4 regions of the Rhodovulum sp. HP10 genome follow, and region 1 is predicted to be linked to each of the others. Evidence: riboswitches for the same ligand, from Rfam matches in the RefSeq annotation. Region 1 holds a riboswitch; each other region holds the start of a gene.
The links. Region 1 has a riboswitch for cobalamin ahead of ACK8CO_RS04490 (ribonucleoside triphosphate reductase). Riboswitches for the same ligand answer to the same signal wherever they lie in the genome.
Positions count from the first base shown of each region.

Region 2: linked by a shared signal. The riboswitch ahead of ACK8CO_RS06615 (ABC transporter substrate-binding protein) and the one ahead of ACK8CO_RS04490 (ribonucleoside triphosphate reductase) in region 1 are both predicted to bind cobalamin.
Region 3: linked by a shared signal. The riboswitch ahead of ACK8CO_RS17825 (DUF4198 domain-containing protein) and the one ahead of ACK8CO_RS04490 (ribonucleoside triphosphate reductase) in region 1 are both predicted to bind cobalamin.
Region 4: linked by a shared signal. The riboswitch ahead of ACK8CO_RS17910 (DUF1636 family protein) and the one ahead of ACK8CO_RS04490 (ribonucleoside triphosphate reductase) in region 1 are both predicted to bind cobalamin.

Region 1 is NZ_CP180201.1:990,864-996,418, reverse strand. It holds gene ACK8CO_RS04495 (anaerobic ribonucleoside-triphosphate reductase activating protein) at 1-295, opposite strand, end outside; partial or broken gene ACK8CO_RS04490 (ribonucleoside triphosphate reductase) at 288-2,498, opposite strand; cobalamin riboswitch at 2,590-2,784, opposite strand; gene dgt (dGTP triphosphohydrolase) at 3,023-4,348, shown strand; gene carB (carbamoyl-phosphate synthase large subunit) at 4,412-5,555, opposite strand, start outside.
Region 2 is NZ_CP180201.1:1,429,519-1,435,073, forward strand. It holds gene ACK8CO_RS06600 (FecCD family ABC transporter permease) at 1-664, shown strand, start outside; gene ACK8CO_RS06605 (ABC transporter ATP-binding protein) at 661-1,425, shown strand; gene ACK8CO_RS06610 (DMT family transporter) at 1,475-2,383, shown strand; cobalamin riboswitch at 2,783-2,983, shown strand; gene ACK8CO_RS06615 (ABC transporter substrate-binding protein) at 3,131-4,141, shown strand; gene ACK8CO_RS06620 (FecCD family ABC transporter permease) at 4,138-5,178, shown strand; gene ACK8CO_RS06625 (ABC transporter ATP-binding protein) at 5,175-5,555, shown strand, end outside.
Region 3 is NZ_CP180201.1:3,803,421-3,808,975, reverse strand. It holds gene ACK8CO_RS17845 (energy-coupling factor ABC transporter ATP-binding protein) at 1-522, opposite strand, end outside; gene cbiQ (cobalt ECF transporter T component CbiQ) at 509-1,285, opposite strand; gene ACK8CO_RS17835 (cobalt ABC transporter permease) at 1,292-1,975, opposite strand; gene cbiM (cobalt transporter CbiM) at 1,972-2,589, opposite strand; gene ACK8CO_RS17825 (DUF4198 domain-containing protein) at 2,600-3,394, opposite strand; cobalamin riboswitch at 3,532-3,745, opposite strand; gene cobO (cob(I)yrinic acid a,c-diamide adenosyltransferase) at 3,850-4,503, shown strand; gene ACK8CO_RS17815 (cobyric acid synthase) at 4,650-5,555, shown strand, end outside.
Region 4 is NZ_CP180201.1:3,818,124-3,823,678, reverse strand. It holds gene tcuA (FAD-dependent tricarballylate dehydrogenase TcuA) at 1-1,373, shown strand, start outside; cobalamin riboswitch at 1,470-1,698, shown strand; gene ACK8CO_RS17910 (DUF1636 family protein) at 1,832-2,215, shown strand; gene cobW (cobalamin biosynthesis protein CobW) at 2,212-3,249, shown strand; gene cobN (cobaltochelatase subunit CobN) at 3,260-5,555, shown strand, end outside.

The sequences.
Region 1 (5,555 bases):
GGAGCCCGGTGCGAAAGCCCATCGCCCGAAGCTCGGCAAGCACCTCGGGCAGGCCCTTCTGCAACAAGGGTTCCCCGCCCGAGATCACCACCCCGTCAAGCAGCCCCTGCCGGCGGTCGAGAAAGGCCAGGACCGCGTCCCAGCCGATCCGGCCCGGCCCCGCCGCCAGCAGCTCGGTGTTGTGGCAATAACGGCAGGCCCAGGGACAGCCTTGGCAGAAGACCGTCGCCACCAGTTCGCCGGGCCAGTCGACGCTCGAATGCCGGACCAGCCCGGAGATCGCAAGCTCAGCCAAGCCGCGCCTTCGCCTCGTCGAAATAGACCCGTTCGGCGGCCTCGCCCTTCTTGCCGGTGTTGAAGGAGGACATCGGGCGGTGATAGCCCATCACCCGGGTCCAGACCTCGCAGCGGGTGCGCTCTTCGTCCGTCAGGACGATTTCGGCATCCCGGGTCGTCATGTCCTTGTCGATCATGGTCATCGGATCGCTCCTTCAGCTGGCTTTCGCGCGCTTCGCCGCGATCAGCTCGGCGTCGCATTTCGGGCAGAATTCGTGCTCGCCCGCGAGATACCCGTGTTTCGGGCAGATCGAGAAGGTGGGCGTCACGGTGATATAGGGCAGGCGGAAGGACGACAGCGCCCGGCGCACGAGCTTCTTGCAGGCCTCGGCCGACGAGATCCGCTCGCCCATGTAAAGATGCAGGACCGTGCCGCCGGTATAGCGCGCCTGCAACGGCTCCTGATGTTCGAGCGCCTCGAACGGGTCGGCGGTATATCCGACCGGAAGCTGGGTCGAGTTGGTGTAATAGGGCTGATCGTCGGTGCCCGCCTGCAGGATGCCCGGGAAGCGCTTCCGGTCCTCGCGGGCAAAGCGGTAGGTCGTGCCCTCGGCGGGCGTGGCCTCTAGATTGTACATGTGCCCGGTCTCTTCCTGGAACTCGACCATCCGGGCGCGCAGGTGATCCATCAGCCTGAGGGCAAGCGCCTGGCCCGCCTCGGTCGCAATGTCCTCGCGGTCGTCGGTGAAGTTCCGGATCATCTCGTTCACGCCGTTCACGCCCAGCGTCGAGAAGTGGTTCCGGAGCGTGCCGAGGTAGCGCTTGGTATAGGGGAAAAGCCCGGCCTCGATATGATGCTCGATCACCTTGCGCTTGAGCTCCAGGCTGGTGCGGGCGATCCCCGCCAGCCGGTCGAGCGCGGCCAGAAGCCCCGCCTCGTCGCCCTTGTGCAGATGGCCGAGCCGGGCGCAGTTGATGGTGACGACGCCAAGGCTGCCGGTCTGCTCGGCCGAGCCGAACAGACCGTTGCCGCGTTTCAGAAGCTCGGTCAGGTCAAGCTGCAGGCGGCAGCACATCGAGCGCACCATATGCGGCTCGAGCTCCGAATTCACGAAGTTCTGGAAATAGGGCAGCCCGTATTTCGCCGTCATCTCGAACAGATAACCGGCATTCTCGCTGTCCCAGGGGAAATCGGGGGTGATGTTGTAGGTCGGGATCGGGAAGGTGAAGACCCGGCCCCTGGCATCGCCCGCGGTCATCACCTCCATATAGGCGCGGTTGATCATGTCCATCTCGGACTGCAGCTCGCCATAGGTGAACTCCGCCTCGCGCCCGCCGATCACCGGCACCTGATCGCGCAGGTCTTCCGGGCAGGTCCAGTCGAAGGTCAGGTTGGTGAAGGGCGTCTGCGTGCCCCAGCGCGAGGGCACGTTCAGATTGTAGATGAATTCCTGCATCGCCTGCCGGACGGCGGCGAAATCGAGCCCGTCGCGCCGGACATAGGGCGCCAGATAGGTATCGAACGAGCTGAAGGCCTGGGCGCCGGCCCATTCGTTCTGCAACGTGCCGAGGAAGTTCACGATCTGGCCCAGGGCGCTTGTCAGATGCATCGGCGCGGCGGATTCGATGGTGCCGGGCACGCCGTTCAGCCCCTCGCGCAGCAGCGTCCTCAGAGACCAGCCCGCGCAATAGCCCGCGAACATGTCGAGATCGTGGATATGGATGTCGCCCTGGCGATGGGCCTGGCCGACCTCGGGCGGGTAGATATGGCTCAGCCAGTAATTCGCCGTCACCTTGCCCGAGGTGTTCAGGATCATCCCGCCCAACGAATAGCCCTGATTCGCGTTGGCATTCACTCGCCAGTCCGAGCGGTCGAGATATTCGTTGATCGAGCTTTCGACATCGACCAGCACCCGGCGGTCCTCGCGCAGCCGCGCATGCTGGGCGCGATAGACCGCATAGGCGCGCACCGTCGCGATCCGGTTGGCGCCGATCAGCGCCTGTTCGACGGCATCCTGGATCTCCTCGACATCGGGCGCGCCGTCCGCGTGTCGGAAGCTCAGCACCCGCACCACCTGGGCGGTGAGATGCGCGGCCTCCTCGGCGCCGAATTCGCCGGTGGCCTCGCCCGCGCGGGCGATGGCGCGGGCGATCCGGCCGGGGTCGAAGGGAACGATCTGGCCGTCGCGGTTGGCGACGGAACGGGGCGAGGGGGCGGTCATGGCGGTTCGCTTTCGGTTCTGGTCAGGGGCGGCAGGCAGGGAGGCACGCGGACCCGCCGGTCCGACGCACGCACCCGAGCCCACCGCTCGCGGTCGTTCGGTCCGCTCTGGCAGGTCTCCTGACTTCGCGGCTCGGACGCCCTGGCCCTCCTTCCCGGCGTCTTGCGCCAGTGGATCACGGGGCCGCAGCTTGCCGCTGACAGTTGCGGGGGCAGTGCCGGATTCTCACCGGCTTCCCTCTTCGCCCACGGGATGAACCGCGGGAACCAAAGCAACATGATATTGATGCCGATGGGGATATTTTGTCAATATGTAGTGGGTGCGACCTTCGCGCACCCTCGGGTGCCGCCATCGGGCCCTGCCGCCGCGCGCCTATGCCTGCGGCAAGGCGGGAGGCGGAGACGTCTTCCTGCCAGCGCCCGGGCGCCATCACGGGCCAGCCCCGGGGAAGGGGGTAGGCGATCGGCGCTGTCGCCGCAAGCCGAAGCCGCTATGCTGGCGCCGACCGGCCGAAGGGGAAAGCGATGGAATACATGGAATGGCAACGGCTTCTGACCAGAAGCCGGCACGGACAGTCGGAGATCGTGGATGCGCCCGAGCGGCCCGCCTTCCTGGTCGATCTCGACCGGGTGATCTTCTCGCAGCCATTCCGGCGGCTTGCCAACAAGACCCAGGTGCATCCGCTTTACGAGAACGACCACCTGCATCACCGGATGATCCACAGCCTCGAGACCAGCAGCGTGGGCCGCTCGCTGGGGTTCGAGGTCGGGCAGGCGCTGGCCGCGCGGGGCATCCTGTCCGAAGGGGCGGGCCACGAGCTGTCCTATATCCTGCAGGCGGCCTGTGCTGCCCATGATATCGGCAATCCGCCCTTCGGCCATGCCGGCGAGGATGCAATCTCGGAGTGGTTCGCGACCCGGCGCCCCTTCGAGGCCGATCTGAGCCCGGGCCAGCGCCGGGAGTTCGAGCATTTCGAGGGCAATGCCCAGGGCTTCCGGATCCTGACCCGGCTGGAGATGTACCGGCTCGAGGGCGGCATGCGGCTGACCCATGCCGTTCTGGGCGCCTTCACCAAATATCCCTGCCTCGCAAAGGACGGTGCGCTGGGCCGGGACGCGCCCACCATCGGCCTGAAGAAATACGGGGCCTTCGAGGCAGAGGCCGCGCATCTGGCCGGGATGGCCGAAAGCACCGGGTTGATTCCCCGGGATGCCGGCTGGCAACGGCACCCGCTGGCCTTCCTCGTCGAGGCGGCGGACAATATCTGCTACAACATCCTCGATCTCGAGGATGCCTTTACCACCGGCGTCCTGTCCCATGGCGAGGTGCGGCCGCTGCTGGAGGCGCTGATCGGCAAGGAAGTCGCGCCCGTCCCCGGCGGGACGCACGCCGAGCATGTGGGCCATCTGCGCGCCCGGGCCGTCCATGGCGCCATCCGCGCCAGTGTCGCGGCCTTTCTGGACCACCATGACGACATTCTCGCGGGCCGGTTCTCGGCCGAGCTGACCGATGTCTTCGCGCTGAAGGAGGCCTTTGCGGCGATTTCCGATGTCGCGAATGAGCGGATCTTCCCCTCGTCGCGCAAGATGGAGCTGGAAGTGGCGGGGCGCGATCTGATCTTTGCGCTGCTCGACCGCTTCCTTGCGGTGATCGAGGAGCTGGCCCGCCATGGCTGGAATGTCGCGGCGATGGAGGAGGACAAACCCTATCTGCGCAAGCTGGTCGCCTCGGCCGGAATGGATCTGCGCGATGTCCGCGACCCCTATTCGGGGCTTCATGCCCTGACCGATTTCGTCTCGGGCATGACCGACCGCTACGCGGTGAAGATGGCGCGGCCGCTGGGGCTCTGAGCCCGTAAGACAAGGCGCCCGGGCAGGGACTGCCCGGGCGCCGGATCGTCAGGCGGTTGCGGATCAGCCCTGCAGGCTGCGCACCCCGATTTCGCCTTCCTCGCGCGATTTCATCGCCAGGGCGGCGGCATGGCAGCCCGCCGCGGTGGTGAAATAGGGGATGCGGTCCATCAGCGCGACATTCCGGATCGAGCGGCTGTCCTCGACCGCGCGGTTGCCCTCGGTGGTGTTCATCACCAGCTGGACCAGCCCGTCCTTCATCACGTCGACAATGGTGCGTCCGCCCTCATAGGCCTTCTTGACCAGCGTGGCCTCGATCCCGTTCTCGGCCAGGAAGCCCGCCGTTCCGCGCGTCGCGAGGATGCGGAAGCCCAGATCGACCAGGACCCTGGCGGTCTCGACCAGCGCGGGCGTCTTGTCGGCGTCCTTGATCGACAGGAAGACCTGACCCTCGCGCGGCAGATCGGTGCCCGCCCCGAGCTGGGCCTTGAGGAAGGCCCGCGGGAAGGAGCGGTCCCAGCCCATGACCTCGCCGGTCGAGCGCATTTCCGGCCCCAGCAGCGTGTCGACGCCGGGGAAGCGGGCAAAGGGCATCACCGCCTCCTTGACCGAGAACCAGGGCATGATCGGGTCGGCCAGCGACATCTGGTCGGCCAACGGCAGCGGCGTGTCGGGGCTGGTTTCGGCGGGGTAGGGGGCGCGCATCGGGAAGGCCGACAGCTTCTCGCCCGCCATCAGCCGCGCCGCGATCGAGGCGATGGCGCTGTCGGTGGCCTTGGCGACGAAGGGCACGGTGCGCGAGGCGCGCGGGTTGACCTCGATCAGATAGACCTCGCCATCCTTGACCGCGAATTGCACATTCATCAGCCCTACCACGCCGAGGGCCAGGGCCAGCGCCTCGGCCTGGCGTTTCAGTTCGGCCACGATCTCCTTGGGCAGGCTGTGCGGCGGCAGGCAGCAGGCGCTGTCGCCCGAATGGACGCCCGCCTCCTCGATATGCTCCATGATGCCCGCGACATGGACCTTCTCGCCGTCGCAAAGCGCGTCGACATCGACCTCGGTCGCGCCCGAGAGATAGCTGTCGAGCAGGACCGGCGACTTGCCCGAAACCACCACCGCCTCGTTGATGTAGCGTTCGAGCTGGGGCGTGTCGCGGACGATCTCCATGGCGCGGCCGCCCAGCACGTAGGAGGGCCGGATCACCAGC
Region 2 (5,555 bases), 440 kb from region 1:
CGCGGGCAGCCTGTCGCTGTCGCTGGGCGCCTTCGCGGGGGCTTTCGCAGCCTTCGCCCTCGTGGCGCTTCTGTCCAACGGCGCGACCAGCGGGCCGAACCACACGATCCTGGCAGGGGTCGCGGCCTCGCAGCTTTTCAATGCGCTGACCTCCTATATCGTCACGACCTCCGGCAATGCCCAGCAGGCGCGGGATGTGATGTTCTGGCTTCTGGGCAGCTTCGGCGGCGTGCGCTGGCCGGATTTCCAGCTTTTGCTGGTCGTGGTCATCGTCAGCCTCGCCATCTGCATCTGGATAGCACGCTCGCTCGACGCCTTCACCTTCGGCGACGAGGATGCCGCGGCCCTTGGCGTGCCGGTTGCCCGTATCCGGCTGGCGCTGTTCGGCGTGACCGCGCTTCTGACCGCGACGATTGTCAGCATGGTCGGCGCCATCGGCTTCGTCGGTCTGGTCGTGCCGCATGCGGCCCGATATGTTGTCGGGCCCTTGCATATGCGGCTGCTGCCGGCCTGCGCGGTGGTGGGGGCGGTCTTCATGGTGATCGCCGACATCGCCTCGCGCATGATCGCGACACAGCAGACCGTGCCCATCGGGGTCGTGACGGCGCTGGTCGGCGTGCCGTTCTTCGCGATCATTCTTTACCGCGCGAGGCCGCAGGTATGAGCATTCTGGCCGAGAACCTGACCTGGGGCGTGAAGCGCAAGACCATCGTCTCGGACGTTTCGCTGAGGGTCGCCCCGGGCGAGACGCTGGGCCTGATCGGCCCCAACGGATCGGGCAAATCCTCCCTGTTGCGGCTGCTGGCGGGGCTGCGGCGCCCGCTGCGGGGCCGGGTCCGGATCAACGGGCAGGACATCGCCCATGTCTCCCGCAGGGCATTGTCGCGACAGCTGGCCTTTGTCCAGCAAAGTGCTGCCACCGACACCAATGTCACGGTGAGCGATGTCGTGCGGCTCGGGCGGACCCCGCATCGCTCGGCTCTGGCGGGCTGGTCCGAGACCGACGAGGCCGCGGTGACACAGGCGCTGGAACGCGTGGAAATGGCATCGCAGAGGAAACAGGCCTGGCAGACCCTTTCGGGAGGCGAGCGCCAGCGGGTGCATATCGCGCGGGCGCTGGCGCAGACACCGCAGGTGATGTTCCTCGACGAGCCGACGAACCACCTCGACATTCACCACCAGATCGAAATACTGGCCATGGTCCGCGACCTCGATCTGACCAGCGTCATCGCCCTGCATGACCTGAACCTCGCGGCCATGTTCTGCGACCGGATTGCGGTTATCGAAGGAGGGGTCATGCGCGCCTGCGGCACACCGGATGTTGTCCTGACCCAGGACGTCCTGCGCGACGTGTTCAGGGTCACGGCGCATGTCTGCACCTATCAGGATGCGCGTCGGCCGCATATCCGGTTCAGCGCGGAATGAGAAGGTCCGTATGGCGCGCGCCCCGGACCCTGGTCCGGATGATGGCAGAATGACGGACCGGTCGGTCTTCGCCGCACCCCCTCCTGCCGGCCGGAACGAGCGGCTGGGCATCACCTTGCGGGTGCTCTCGACCCTCGCATTTGCCATGATGGGCGTCTGCGTGAAGGCGCTTGGCGACGCCGTCCCGCTGGGACAGGTGGTATTCTTCCGCTCGGCCGTGGCCCTGCTGCCCTTGATCGCCTTCCTGTGGTGGCGCGGAGAGTGGCCCCGCGGGCTGGCGACGTCCCGTCCCATGGGACATATCGGTCGCTGCCTGATGGGCGCGGTCGCGATGTTCACCTCCTTTGCGACGATCCGGCTCCTGCCGCTGGCCGAGGCGACGATGCTGTCCTATCTCGCGCCGGTGATGCTGGCCCTGCTGGGCTGGGCTCTGCTCGGAGAGAGGCCGAGCGCAGGCCGGATCGGCGGTGTCGTGCTCGGCCTTGCCGGAGCGGCGGCCTTCTGCCTGCCCGCCTTTGCCGGGGCCTTGCCCGACAGCGGCGCCCTGGGCGTGGCCCTGGGGCTTTTGACCGCGGCTCTGACGGCCGGTGCGCTGATCCAGGTGCGCCGACTGACACTGCTGGGCGAAGGCGCCGGAGCCATCGCCTTCTGGTTCGCCGTGGTCTCGGCCCTGATCGGCCTTGCGACGCTGCCCTGGGGCTGGGTCTGGCCCGGTCCGGCAACACTCCTGCTGTTGATCGGAACCGGGCTGGCGGGCGGTATCGCCCATATTCTGATGACGCTGTCCTTCAGCCATGCCGATGCCTCGGCACTGGCCCCCTTCGAATATCTTTCGGTTCTGTGGGCCGTGGCGCTGGGTTTTGCCTTTTTCGCCGAACTGCCGGGCCTGGCCTTCCTGCTGGCAGGGCCATTGATTCTGACAGGCGCCTTCGTCGCCCGCCCGGCAAGGCGGCAATAGTCCCCGCGAGCTTTGAAGGGCGGCGCCTGTCCTTCCGCCATCCGGACGCCCCTGCCCGGCTCGCCCCGAGCGCAACAGACCGCGCCGGAATAGCGGTTGCGGGCAAAGCCGATGAGGCAGGTCTTCGACCGCGCCGCGGATGCGGCAATAAAGCCACGGAAAAAGCCGTGGAGCGGTCCGGCGAGGCGGATCCGGGCTCCGGTCGCACCCGCGCGGGGCCGCTCCAGCCCGGCGCCGCTCGCCCCGAGCGCATCAGGCGGCGGGACCGCCAAAGGAAGGGCTTTCGTCGTTTCAGGACAGTGACGCCCCGACAGAACGGACAGGCCGCGAGCTCTCGAGGTAAGGTTTTCCGGAATGACGCCTGCGACCGGCAGGCAGTTGACCCAATAGGGGTTTCATGCTCTGTGCTCGGTCGCCGGTTTCCCGTTTGGGAATGAAAAGGGAATTCGCCGCGGGCCAGATGTCCCGCGAACCGAAACTGCCCCCGCAACTGTAGGCGGCGAGCGGCGGTCCGACAACGCCACTGGGCATCTGCCTGGGAAGGCCGGACCGGCGGACGACCCGTCAGTCAGGAGACCTGCCGGCATGAAACCACCATCAACCGGGCGGGGTTGCCCGGGGAAAGGGATGTTCATGCCCGGATCTTTCGGCCGTGCTCAGCCAGGCGCGTCTTGCGCCAGCCAAAGAACTGACATCCGCCCAGCCCGCAAACCCCGGGGCCCGGAAGCCAATTTCCGGAGAGTTTCCATGAACACCAAGACTGCCTTCCTTTCGGCGGCCCTTATGGTCTGCGCGGGCATGGCCCAGGCCACAGACTATCCCCTGACGCTGGAGAATTGCGGCCAGACCCTGACCTTCGACGCCGCCCCCGCGCGCACCGTCACCGTCGGCCAGGCCACGACCGAGATCCTTTACCTGCTGGGTCTCGCAGAGCGGGTGAAGGGCACCTCGGTCTGGTTCACCGATGTCCTGCCGCAATTCGCCGAGCTGAATGCCGGGATCCCGCGGCTGGCCGACAACGATCCCAGCTTTGAAAGCGTGGTGGCCGCGCGGCCCGATCTGGTTACCGTGCAACATGAATGGCATGTCGGCCCCCAGGGCATCGTCGCCACCCGCGAGATGTTCCATGATGTCGGCGTGCCGACCTACGTTCTGCCCAGCGACTGCGCCAGCAAGGATAACAGCCGCGGCTCTGACGGCACCCGGACCGAGATGTTCTCGACCGCCTCGATCTACCGGTCGATCGAGGAACTGGCGCGGATCTATGGTGTCGAGGATCGCGGCGCCGAGCTGGTCGAAGAGCTGAAGGCACGCGAAGCCGCAGCCATCGAACATGCCCGGGCGCTGGATCTGCCCGAAGGGGTCTCGGCGGTGTTCTGGTACTCCTCCGCCGAAATGGACATCGACCCCTATGTGGCCGGACGGAAGGGCGCGCCAGGCTACATGATGCAGGAGCTCGGGATCGAGAACGTCGTGGCCTCCGACGAGGAATGGCCCACCGTCGGCTGGGAAAGCATCGCCAAGGCCGATCCGACGGTGATCGTACTGGCCGAGATGACCCGCCGCCGTTTCCCCGCCGACGATGTCGAGAAGAAGCTTGAGTTTCTCCGCACCGATCCGGTTGCGAAGGAAATGACGGCGGTCCGGGAAAACCGGATCGTGGTGATGGATCTCCAGGCGATGGAAGCGACCGTGCGGGCGATCTACGGGCTGGAGGAGCTGTCCACGGCGCTGGCCGGATTCGATCTGAGCAAATGAGGTCCGGAGCCCGTCGGGCCCGCTGGCACTGGGGGTGGATCGCCCCCCCGGTGCTGCTGGCCGCGCTGATCGCCGGAACCGCGATCGGCGAGACCCGCATACCCGCCGCGACCGTGTTCCAGGTGCTGGGCAACAAGCTGTTCGGCACCCTCTACCCGGTTGCGCGGATCGACGAGGGCATCGTCTGGAACTACCGCCTCGCCCGCGCGGTGGTGGCGGCAGCCTGCGGGACGGGGCTCGCCCTGTCGGGCGTCGTGCTGCAGGCCCTGCTGAGGAATGCGCTAGCCGATCCCTATCTGCTGGGGATCTCCGCCGGGGCCTCGACCGGCGCGGTTGCGGTCACCGTCGCCGGGCTCGGTGCGGGCGCGCTCTCGCTGTCGACAGGCGCCTTCGCCGGGGCGCTTCTGGCCTTCGTCATGGTCGCGGCCCTGGCGCGGGCAGCGGGCGGCGGCACCGGGCTGCAGGCCGCGGGCGTGATCGTTCTGGCCGGGATTGCGGGGGCACAGCTCTTCAACGCGATGACCGCCTTCCTGATCGCGAAATCCGCCAATGCCGAACAGGCCCGCGGCATCATGTTCTGGCTTCTGGGAAATCTCTCGGGGGCGCGCTGGCAGGACAGCCTGATTGCCGTGCCTGCCGCGGCCTTGGGGCTTGGGATCTGCCTCTGGCATGTGCGCAGCCTCGACGCCTTCACCTTCGGGGCTGACAGTGCGGCCTCGCTCGGCATCAACGTGCGCCGGGTGCAGGCGGTGCTGATCGGGACGGCGGCTCTGGTCACCGCGCTGATCGTGTCGCTGGTTGGCGCCATCGGCTTTGTCGGACTGGTGATCCCCCATGCGATGCGGTTCCTGGTGGGCGGGCGGCACCGGCTGCTGGTGCCGGCCTCGGCGCTGGCGGGCGCGGTGTTCCTGATCGCGGCGGATATCGTCTCGCGCATCCTTATCCCGGGACAGGTGCTGCCCATCGGCGTGATCACCGCGCTGATCGGCGCCCCCGCCTTCGCGGCGATCCTGATCCGGGGGAGGGCCCGGAAATGATCCTGAGCGGTGAAGGCCTTGGCTGGCGGGTGCAGGGACGGGCCATCGTCTCTGACGTCACCCTGTCGGTCATGCGCGGCGAAAGGGTCGGGCTGATCGGCCCGAACGGATCGGGAAAGTCGAGCCTGCTGCGGATGCTGGCCGGTATCCGGGCACCAAGCGAAGGCGAGGTGCGGCTGGAGGGGCGCCCCATGAGCCGCCTTCCCCGCCGCGAAGTCGCGCAGCGGGTGGCGCTGGTGGAACAGCAGGCCGAAACGACCGAGCGGATCACCGTCCGCGACGCGGTCGAGCTGGGGCGCACGCCCTGGCTCTCGGCCCTGCATCCGTTCTCGGACGAGGACGAGGCCGCGGTCGAGGCGGCGCTGATCGCCGTCGGC
Region 3 (5,555 bases), 1.3 Mb from region 1:
GGCATTCTCCTCGTCGAGCGCATTGGTCGGCTCGTCGAGCAGCAGCACCTCGGGCTCCATCGCCAGCACCGCGGCAAGGCTGACCAGCCGCTTCTCGCCGCCCGACAGCCGGTGGGTGACACGATCCTTCAGATGCATGAGATCGAGCCGGGTCAGCACCGCCTCGACCCTGGCCATCGCCGCCTCGCGGCCGAGCCCCAGATTGAGCGGCCCGAAGGCCACATCCTCGGCCACGGTCGGGCAAAACAGCTGATCGTCGGGGTCCTGAAAGACCAGCCCCGCCCGGCGGCGCACCTCGTGGAAATCGGGCTCGGCCCGGCGCACCTGCCCGAAGGCACGGATCCGCCCCGCCTGCGGAACGAGAAGCCCGACCATCAGTTGCAACAGCGTCGACTTGCCCGAGCCGTTCGCCCCCGCGACCGACAGCCTCTGGCCCGCCTCGAGCCTCAGCCCCGCGCCCTGCAGGATCGCCGGCCGGCCGGGATAGCCGAAGACGAGCCCGTCGATCTCAAACAACGCCATGGACAAGCTCCGCCAGGATCATCGCCAGCAACAGCGCCCCGAGCCCCGCACCGAAGGCCGCGTCGCGGGGGCCGTAGGCGAAGCCGGAGAGCATCGGGAGCCGGCCCGAGAAGCCCCGGCATTTCATCGCCGCCAGCACCCGTTCCGAGCGCTCGACCGCGCGGACCAGCATCATGCCGACCAGATAGCCGAGGCTGCGATAGGTATGCCAGGAGGTGCCGGGCCGGAAGCCCCGGACCTTCATCGCCCGGCGCAGCCGCAGGTATTCGGCGCGCAGCACCTCGATATAGCGGATGGTGAACAGAAGCAGATGCACCAGCCGCTCGGGCGTGCCGAGACGGTGAAGCGCCTGACCCATCGTCACCGGCTCGAGCGTGCCGACCAGCGACAGGAGCGCCAGCACCACCGCATTGGCGGTCAGCAGGATGCGGGCGGCATGCAGGAGCCCCTCGCGCGAGGCCTCGACCCCCCAGAGCGCCATGACCGGCGTTCCGGGCGTAGTGAAGGGCAGCATCGCCACCAGCAGGAAGATGAAGCCGTCCATCGCCGCCATCCGCCGCAGCGTCCGGCCCGCCGCCCGGCCCGACAGCGCCATCAGCCCCAGCGCCAGAAGAAGCGCTGCCAGCAGCACCGGCAGGAATGAGGCGCCGACCGTGACGCAGGCGAAGGCCCCCGCCCCAATCAGCCGCGTGCGCGGATCGAGCCCGTCAAGACGCGAGACGGCACCGGGCGCCGCCCGGTCGGCGGTGAGGATGTCGGACACCGGGGGTCAGCCCTTCATCCGGCGCCGCGCGGCGACATAGAAGCAAAGCCCGAAAATCCCGGCGATATAGCCGATGCCGCCAAGGATCGTCTGCAGGTCGTTCTTCTCGCGATAGGCGGCGATCTCGCGGCGCAGCGGCCGCAGCTCGTCGCGCAGCATCTTCGCGATCTCGGCCTTGTCGGCCTCGCTCAGCCCCGGCGCGGCGATCAGCGCGGCCGCCGAAGGCCCGGCGGGCGCCTGGGCGGGGACTGCCTCCAGCGGGAAGGTCGAGGGGTTGCGCCCGTCCGAAACCGGGGCCGCGTCCCCTGCCCCGGCTTCAGGGGCGGTTTCAGCGGCAGCTTCGGCGGCAGCCCGAGCGGCGGGGCTGTCGAGGATCGCCGCGACCTCCTCGGCGCTCATGGTGAATTCGGCGACATGGCCCGCGCCCAGATCGGCGCGGAAGACATGGGCCACGGCGCGCGTCGGGCGGAAGGTGAACAGCCCGTCGGCACCGGTCATCGCCTCGCCGAGGCGGTTGCCCTCGGGATCGAACACCCCGACCGGGGCATCGACGGCCATGTCGCCATTGGAAAAGCCGACCTCGCCCTCGATCAGGGCTCCGCTGGGATAGGCGGCGGCGATCACCTTGTGCGCGAGCGCGGGCATGGGCGCCAGAACAAGCGCCAGGGTCAGGAAAATCGGGCGGATCATCGGGCGGGTCCTTGCAGGCTGAGAAAGAGATCGGGCTTGACCTGGATGGCCAGGTAGACGGCTGCGGCACTCAGCAGGCCCTCGATCGCCATCACCGGAACATGGGCGAGAAAGACCAGCTTGGCCGCCGGAAGAAAGGCCGCACCGCTGAGCGCGAGGGCGACACCGACAAGCGCGGCGGTCAGCGCGATGGCCAGCGCGCCGCCGATACCGCCCCAGATCGCGGCGGTCCGCGGACTGCCGGACGCGATCCCGCGCCGGCAGAGGTAATGCACGATCACCGCGGGCAGCGCGATGTTCAGGGTATTGACACCCAGCACCGTCAGTCCGCCGAAACCGAAGAAGACCGCCTGGAGCAGCAGCCCCACGAACAGCGCGGGAAAGGCGGCCCAGCCGAGCACCAGCCCGGCCAGACCGTTCAGGATCAGGTGCACCGAGGACGGGCCGATCGGCACATGGATCAGCGAGGCCACGAAGAAGCTGGCCGAGAGCATCCCGGCGGCGGGGATCTTCTCGAGCGTCAGATCGCGCAACCCGCGGGCGACGCCTCCGGCCGCCAGCACCGCACCGCCGATCACCACGGGCGCCGCCAGCGCCCCGTCCACGATATGCATGGCCCCGCCCCTATTTCAGATCGAAGGCGCGGATCCAGAGGACCGCATCCTGGCTGAGTTCCTTGCCCTCATGTTCGGTATCGGGCCCGACCCCCAGCGCGGCAAAGCCCCAATAGCCCGCCTTCGGCACGCCGAAGGTGAAATAGCCGTTCTCGTCCGTCACCGCGACAACCGCGCCGCCCGGCAACGGCCCCGCCGTCGCGGGCTTGGGCGCGCCCGTCGCCATGTCGGGCTCGGCCGCCATGTATTCGATCTCGATCTCGGCACCCGCGACCGGAGCGCCCTCGGACAGCACCCGCCCGGTGAAGGTCGAGCCCGCGATCACGTTATAGGGTTTGACCAGCGGCAGGATCTCGGCCTTGAGCCCCTGCGGGCCGTCCCAGTCGGTGGGCATCTGGCCGCGGTTGACGTAGGTCTTGGTGATCTGCTGGATGTAGATATCCTCGGAGTCCTCGTAATAGGGCGCGGGCACCGTCACCAGGACGTAATCGCCCATCCGCTTGACCGGCAGGCTGCCATCCCATGCCACAGCCTCGTTCAGCGGACCGCGAAAGACAGTCTGGCTGAGTGTCGGCTTGAGGTCGATCCGCTCGCCGCGATGGATGGCGTAGAATTCCAGCGGCTCGCCCATATCCATGACCGGCCCGCTTTCCTGCGGATGCCAGAAGATCAGCTTGACCGGCACATCGCCGGGCGCGTCGATGAGGCTTTGCTCGGTATAGGCCAGCTGGAAATGCGCCGCCGCGACCCCGGGAACGAGGGTCAGTGCCAGCGCGGCGGTTACGAGATTGCCGTGGAAGATCAAGGTCGTTGCCTTTCAACATGAGCGGCCGGACAGGCCGCGGGAGAAAGGACGAACGGGATGAGAGGCTCGGAGCGGCCGGGACGCGGCCGAACCGGGCCAGACGCGCACCCCGGCGTCCGGTGGAAACCGCCTCCCTTGCGGGGATACGGGCGGCCGGCAGGTCTCCTGGCTTGCGGGTCTCAGCTTGGCTGGCCTTCCCGGGGGCCTCCCCAGTGGCATTCTCAGCCGTGCTCGCCGCTTACAGTTGCGGGGGCAGCCGCGGAATTGCCCGTCCCGTCGGACGGGCGCACCGCGTTCCCTTTTCACGTCCGGACCCTCGGGCCCGGGCGAACCGGTCACGCATCCGTCATTGCAAGCAGCTCGGGACTTGTCAATCGGCACAACCGCCGCGCGGCCCGGGTTTGACGCGGCCGCCCCGCCCGCTAAGCTGTCCCCGACACGCGCAAGGAGCCCCCATGACCGACGAGACCGCCGCCGCGACCGATACCGCCCCCACCAATACCGCAGCCGACGACGCCCGCCATGCCAGCAAGATGGCCAAGAAGAAGGCCGCGCGCGACAAGATCATGGCCGGGAAATCCGGCGAGAAGGGGCTGATCCTGGTGCATACCGGCACCGGCAAGGGCAAGTCCTCCTCGGGCTTCGGGATGATCCTGCGCTGCATCGCCCATCAGATGCCCTGTGCCGTGGTCCAGTTCGTCAAGGGTGCCTGGGATACCGGCGAGCGGCGGCTTCTGACCTCGCATTTCGGCGATCTCTGCCAGTTCCATGCCATGGGCGAGGGCTTCACCTGGGAAACCCAGGACCGCGCCCGCGACATCGCCGCGGCCGAAAAGGGCTGGGAAAAGGCCAGGGAGTTGATCCGCGACCCCGAAATCCGCATGGTGCTGCTCGACGAGATCAACATCGCGCTGCGCTACGGCTATCTCGACCCGGCCGAGGTGGTGGCCTTCCTGCAGGCCGAGAAGCCGCCGCTGTCGCATGTCGTCCTGACCGGGCGGAACGCCCCCGAAGAGCTGATCGAGGCGGCCGATCTGGTGACCGAGATGACGCTGGTCAAGCACCCGTTCCGCTCGGGCATAAAGGGCCAGCCGGGCGTCGAGTTCTGAGCCGCGCTTGACATCCGCAGGGCCCCGTCCGACACCCCCTGCCGAATGTCGCAGGAGCCGCCATGACCCTTGACCGGACCCGGAGCCGCTATCCCGACCTGCCCCCCGGCGATGCGGCCCCGCCGATGCCCGAAATCTCGGTACCGATGCTCGACCCGGTGCCGCCGCGCCGCGCGAAGGCCCTGATGCTGCAGGGCACGAGTTCGGATGTCGGCAAGAGCCTCCTTGTCGCGGGGCTCGCCCGCGCCTATGCGCGGCGCGGCCTGAAGGTCGCGCCCTTCAAGGCGCAGAACATGTCGAACAATGCCGCCGTCGCCGCCGACAGCGACCTGCCTCCCGGCCCCGACGGCACCGCCCCCAGGGGCGAGATCGGCCGCGCCCAGGCGCTGCAGGCGCAGGCCGCGGGGCTGCCCCCCTCGATCCACATGAACCCGGTGCTGCTGAAGCCGCAGGCCATGGTCGGCTCGCAGGTGGTGCTGCGGGGCCGTCCGCTGGGCAACTGGCCCGCGCGGCATTACCACAAGCTCAAGCCCAAGCTCCTGCCCGCGGTCATGGACAGTTTCAACCGCGTCGCGGCCGGGGCCGATCTGGTGCTGGTCGAGGGCGCGGGCGCGGGCACCGAGACCTATCTGCGCAAGAGCGACATCGCCAACATGCGCTTTGCCGAGGCCGCCGATCTGCCGGTGATCCTCGTCACCGACAATGACCGGGGCGGCGCGATGGCGGCCGTGGTGGGCTCGTGGTGCCTGCATACGGAGGCCGAGCGCGCCCGCATCGCGGGCTATCTGGTCAACAAGTTCCGCGGCTATTTCTCGCTTTACGAACCGGCCTGCGCGACGATCACCGAACGCACCGGCTGGCCCTTCCTGGGCGTCGCCCACTGGTTCGAGGGCGCCGCGCGGCTTCCGGCCGAGGATGCGCTGGCGCTCGAGCGGCCGGCCTCGGGGGGCGGTACCGGACTGGTGATCGCGGTGCCCCATATCGCCCGGATGGCCAATTTCGACGATCTCGATCCGCTGTCGGCCGAGCCGGGCGTCGATCTGCGCTGGGTC
Region 4 (5,555 bases), 1.3 Mb from region 1:
TCCCGCTGCTGCCGGGGCTTGCCTTCACCCGCCACGGGGTCGCTGTCGACGGCACCGCCCGGGTGCGGCTCGAGGACGGCGGCAGCGCGCATCGGGTCTTTGCCGCGGGCGCCGCGATGGCGGGCGGGCTGCTGGGCCAGGGCTATCTCTCGGGCAGTGCGCTGGCCATTGGCGGGGTCTTCGGCCGGATCGCCGGGGCGGGCGCGGCCAGCATCGCGGGCCCCGACGCCCGCCAGGCCGGGCCCGGCGCCGTCCCGTCCCTCCCGGCGGCGGACCCCGCCCCCCCCCTCTCACAGCCTGCCTCCGCGGCCTCCAGGCCCTGGCAGGAGGCCGCCCGCGCGCTGAACATCTGCAATAGCTGCGGTTTCTGCACCGGGCTTTGCGCGGTCTTTCCGGCGGCCCAGCTCCGTCCGGCCCTCGCGGCAGGCGATCTGCGCCACCTGGCGCATCTTTGCCATGACTGCCGCTCCTGCCATTACGACTGCCAATATGCCCCGCCCCATGCGCTGGCGGTGAACCTGCCCGCGGCCCTGGCCGAGGCGCGCGCAGCCGATTACGCCGCCGGCCTGCCCGCGCGCCTGCCCGGGGCGATCTTCCTGCTCTGCCTTCTCGGCCTGCCGCTGCTGGCCCTTCTGGCGATCCCGCCCGAGAGGCTCTTTGCCACCGGCACCGCGCCCGGCGCCTTTTACGAGGTGATCCCGCATTGGCTCATGGCCGGAGGCGCGGGGCTGGCTTTCGGCGGCGCGGCGCTGGTGCTGGCGATCCGGCTCGGACGGTTCTGGCGTCAGACCAGAGGCCCCGCCGCGCGGCCGGGCATCCGCCCCCTGCTCCGGGGACTGGGTGCGGCGCTGCGGCTCAGCAATCTCGGCGAGGCGCGCGGCTGCGACGGGCCAGAGGGCCCGACCGGCCCGGCGCGGCGGATCTTCCATCACCTGCTGGCGGGCGGCTTCGTGCTGACCGGGCTGGCGACGCTGGCCGGGGCCCTGCTTCACGCCCGGGGCGAGATCGCGCCCTATCCGCTGGCCTCGGCCCCGGTCGGGCTGGGCACGCTGGGCGGTCTCGCCATGCTTGCCGGGCTTGCGGGACTGTCGCATCGGCGCATCCGGGCCGACCGCCGCCCTGCCTCGGCCCGGATGGAGACCGCCGACCGCGACCTGAGACGGGCCCTGGGCATTGTCGCGGGCTCGGGCCTCGCGCTGCTGGCCCTGCGCGACGGGCCGGCGATGGGGCTGATGCTGGCGCTCCATCTCGGGTCGGTCCTGGGGCTCGCGCTGGCGCTGCCCTTCGGCAAGCTCTCGCACGGGGCCTATCGCGGCCTCGCCCTGATCCGCCACGCCGCCGAACGCGCGGCCCGGCCAAGGCCCCGTCGCTGAGACCCGTCGCCGAGACCCGTTACCGAACCCTGCCGCCGAACCCGTCCCCCAGGCATCGTCCCCAAGCATCGCGCTTGACAAGCGCGCGCCCGGAAGGGCATGAACCGCCGCGCTGGTGCCCGTCATCGGACGGGTGAAAAGGGAATGCGCCAGAGGCCGGGTTCGATGCATCGGGCCTTCAAGCGCAGCCGCCCCCGCGACCGTGACCGGAGAGGCCGCCCGCATGCCACTGACCCGAACGGGCCGGGAAGGCAGGGCCGCCGCCGAAGGCCCCTGCCTTCGAGATCCGCAAGCCGGGAGACCTGCCAGCGCAGACGACGTGAACCGGACGGGGTGTTCCGGTGTCGGGTCCGGCTTCGGCTCTGCCCGCTCCCGCCCTTGTCCTCCGACCCGTGGGGCCCGACGATGAGTGTTTCCGTTTCCTTCCGCCGCTCCTTCCGCGACCGGAGCCGCCCGGCATGAGCGCGCCCGAGGCCCCTGCGGTCGAGCTTCTGGTCTGCACCACCTGCAAGCGCCGCCAGCCCGCCGATCCCGACGCCCCCCGCCCGGGCAGCCTGCTTCACGAGGCCGTCCGGACTCATGGCCTGCCCGAAGGCGTGCGCCTTGTGCCCGTCGAATGCCTCTCGGCCTGTGCCTCGGGTTGCACCGTCGCGCTGCGGGGGCCGGGCCGCTGGACCTATGTCTATGGCAATTTCGACGAGACGACCGGCGCGCCCATCATCGCCGAGGGCGCCCGCGCCTATCGCGACGCCGCCGACGGGCTCGTGCCCTGGCGCGAGCGCCCCGAGCATTTCCGCAAGAACTGCATTGCCCGTATCCCGCCCATGGAGGCCCTGAAATGACCGATCTCGCCAAGCTTCCCGTCACCGTCGTCACCGGCTTTCTCGGCTCGGGCAAGACCACGCTGATCCGCCACCTGATGCAGAATGCGGGCGGCCGCCGCCTGGCCGTCCTCGTCAATGAATTCGGCGATGTCGGCGTCGATGGCGAGATCCTGAAGGGCTGCGCCCTGCCCGACTGCCCGGCCGAGAACGTGGTCGAGCTTGCCAATGGCTGCATCTGCTGCACCGTCGCCGACGAGTTCATCCCGACGATGGAGGCGCTTTTGCAGCTCGAGCCGCGCCCCGACCATATCCTGATCGAGACCTCGGGGCTGGCCCTGCCGAAACCTCTGCTCAAGGCGTTCGACTGGCCCGCGATCCGCTCGCGCATCACCGTCGACGGGGTGATCGCGGTGGCCGATGCCGAGGCCGTGGCCGCGGGCCGCTTCGCGCCGAATGTCGCCGCCGTCGATGCCCAGCGCGCCGCCGATGACAGCCTTGATCACGAGACGCCGCTGTCCGAGGTCTTCGAGGACCAGATCGCCTGCGCCGATATCGTGCTGCTGACCAAGCCCGATCTCGCCGGCCCCGAGGGGCTGGCCGCCGCCCGCGCCGTGATCGAGGCCGAGGCGCCGCGCAAGCTGCCCGTGGTCGAGGTGACCGAGGGCGCGGTCGATCCGCGCGTGATCCTGGGACTTGGCGCGGCCGCCGAGGATGATCTCGACGCCCGGCCCAGCCATCACGACAGCGGCGCCGAGCATGACCATGACGAATTCGAAAGCGTGGTGATCGATCTGCCCGAACAGGACGACCCCGAGGCGCTCTCGGCCCGGATCGAGGCGCTGGCGCGCACGCAGAACATCCTGCGGGTCAAGGGCCATGTCGCGGTCGCGGGCAAGCCGATGCGGCTTCTGGTGCAGGCGGTGGGCGCGCGGGTGCGCCATCAGTTCGACCGGCCCTGGGGGCCGGACGAGACCCGCGCCACCCGGCTTGTCGTGATCGCCGAGCATGACGATATCGACGAAGGCGCGATCCGCGCGGCCCTGAGCGCCTGAGGCCGCCCCCATGCATGTCGTCTTCCGCGAAAGCCACGGGCTCGAGGAAACCGCCGTTCCGACGGATCTGGGTCAGGACCCGGCCGATCTGGCGGTGCTGTCCTTTTCCGACAGCGATCTCGGGGCCTTCGCGGCGGGCTGGCATCGCGGCGGCGGCCCCGAAGGCCGGATGCCCACCCTCAGGCTGGCCAATCTCGCGGCCCTGATCCATCCGCTCTCGGTCGATACCTATGCAGAGCGCACGCTTTCGGGGGCGAAGGGCATCCTGATCCGGCTGATCGGCGGGCGCGCCTATTGGGAGTACGGGCTGACCCAGATCGGCGCGCTGGCCCGCGCGCATGGCATCGCGCTGGCCGTGCTGCCCGCCGACGGGCGCCCCGATCCGCGGCTCGACGCGGCCTCGACCCTGCCGGTCTCGACACTCAGGCGCCTGTCCGAGCTCTGCGACGAGGGCGGTGCGGTCGCGGCACAGGCGGCGCTGGCGCAACTGGCGCTGGCCGCGGGGCTTTACGCCGCGCCCGTGATCGGCACCAAGACCGTGCCCGAGATGGGCGCCTGGAGCCCCGAGGGCGGAGCCGTGCCCGCGCCCGACCTGTCGCCGGTGGATGCCCCCCGGATCGTCCTGACCTTCTACCGCGCCTATGTCACCGCCGCCGATCTCGGCCCCGTCGAGGCGCTTTTCGACGCGTTCCGGGCGCGCGGCTGCGCCGTCACCGGCCTCTTCGTGCCGTCCCTGAAGGCGCCCGAGGCGGCGCGCTGGCTGGCGGACCATCTGCGCGCGCTGAGCCCCGCCGCCATCGTCAACGCCACCGCCTTTTCCGGCAAGGGCGAGGACGGGACCTCGCCGCTCGATGCCCCGGGCGTGCCGGTCTTTCAGGTGGCGCTGTCTTCCGCCCCCGAAACCGCCTGGGCCGAGGCCGAGCGCGGGCTGTCTCCGGCCGATCTTGCCATGCATGTGGTCCTGCCCGAGGTCGATGGCCGGATCTTCGCGGGCGTTGCGTCCTTCAAGGAGGCGGGCACGCGCGACCCCGGCCTGCAGTTCGCCCGCATCGCCCACCGCGCCCATCCGGGCCGGATCGCGGCCATCGCCGACCGCGTCTTGGCCTGGACCGGCCTTGCCCGCACATCGCTGGCGAACCGCCGCCCGGCGCTGGTTCTCTCGACCTATCCCGGACGGCCCTGGCAGATGGCCCATGCCGTCGGGCTCGATGCGCTGGCCTCGGCCGAGGCGGTGCTGGAGGATCTGACCCGCGCCGGTCTGCCGGGCGCCCCGGCCGGGGATCTTGCGGGCGATCCGGCAAAAGATCTGGCTGGAAGTCTGGCGGGGGCCCTCGGCCACGAGACCCTGAGCTGGCCGCTTGCAGATTACCAGACCGCGTTGGCCGCCCTGCCCGCCGCCTTGCGCGACGCCCTGTCGGACGCCTGGGGCGCGCCCGGGGCCGATCCGGCCTGCCGCGACGGCGCCTTTCATTTCGCGGCCACCCGGCGCGGCGCGGCGCTGGTCGCGCTCCAGCCCGAGCGCGGCACGCCCGAGAGCCGCGAGGGCGATTATCACGACCTCTCGCGGGTACCCCGCCATGGCTATGTCGCCTTCTATCTCTGGCTGCGCCGGGCCATGGGCTGCGACGCGCTGATCCATATCGGCGCGCATGGCACGCTGGAATGGCTGCCCGGCAAGGCGGTCGCGCTGTCCGAGGCCTGCTGGCCCGAGGCGCTGATCGGCGATCTGCCGGTGATCTATCCCTTCATCGTCAACGATCCCGGCGAGGCGGCGCAGGCCAAGCGCCGGATCGGCGCGGTGACGCTGGGCCATCTGCCGCCGCCGCAGCGCCAGGCCGGCAGTTCCGAACGGCTGGCCCGGCTCGAGACGCTGCTCGACGAGTTCTCCAATGCCGACGGGCTCGACCCGCGCCGCCGCGACCGGCTGATGGCAGATATCCGCGCCGAGGCGCAGGCCCTCGGCGTCGAGGCCGATCTGGGACTGGAACCGGGGCTCTCACCCGCCGAGGCCATCACCCGCATCGACCGCTTCGTCTGCGACGTCAAGGAAAGCCAGTTCGGCGACGGTCTGCATGTCTTCGGCCGCACGCCGGAAATACAGCCGGAAACACGGCCCGAGGCCGCCTCCGGCTTCGACACCGGCGCCTCTGTCGCGGCCGAGAGCGCCGCCCTTCTCGGCGCGCTGCAGGGCGCCCCGGTCGCCCCCGGCCCCTCGGGCTCGCCCTGGCGGGGGCGGCGCGACGTGCTGCCGACGGGGCGCAACCTCTTCACCACCGATCCGCGCGCGGTGCCGACGCGCTCGGCCC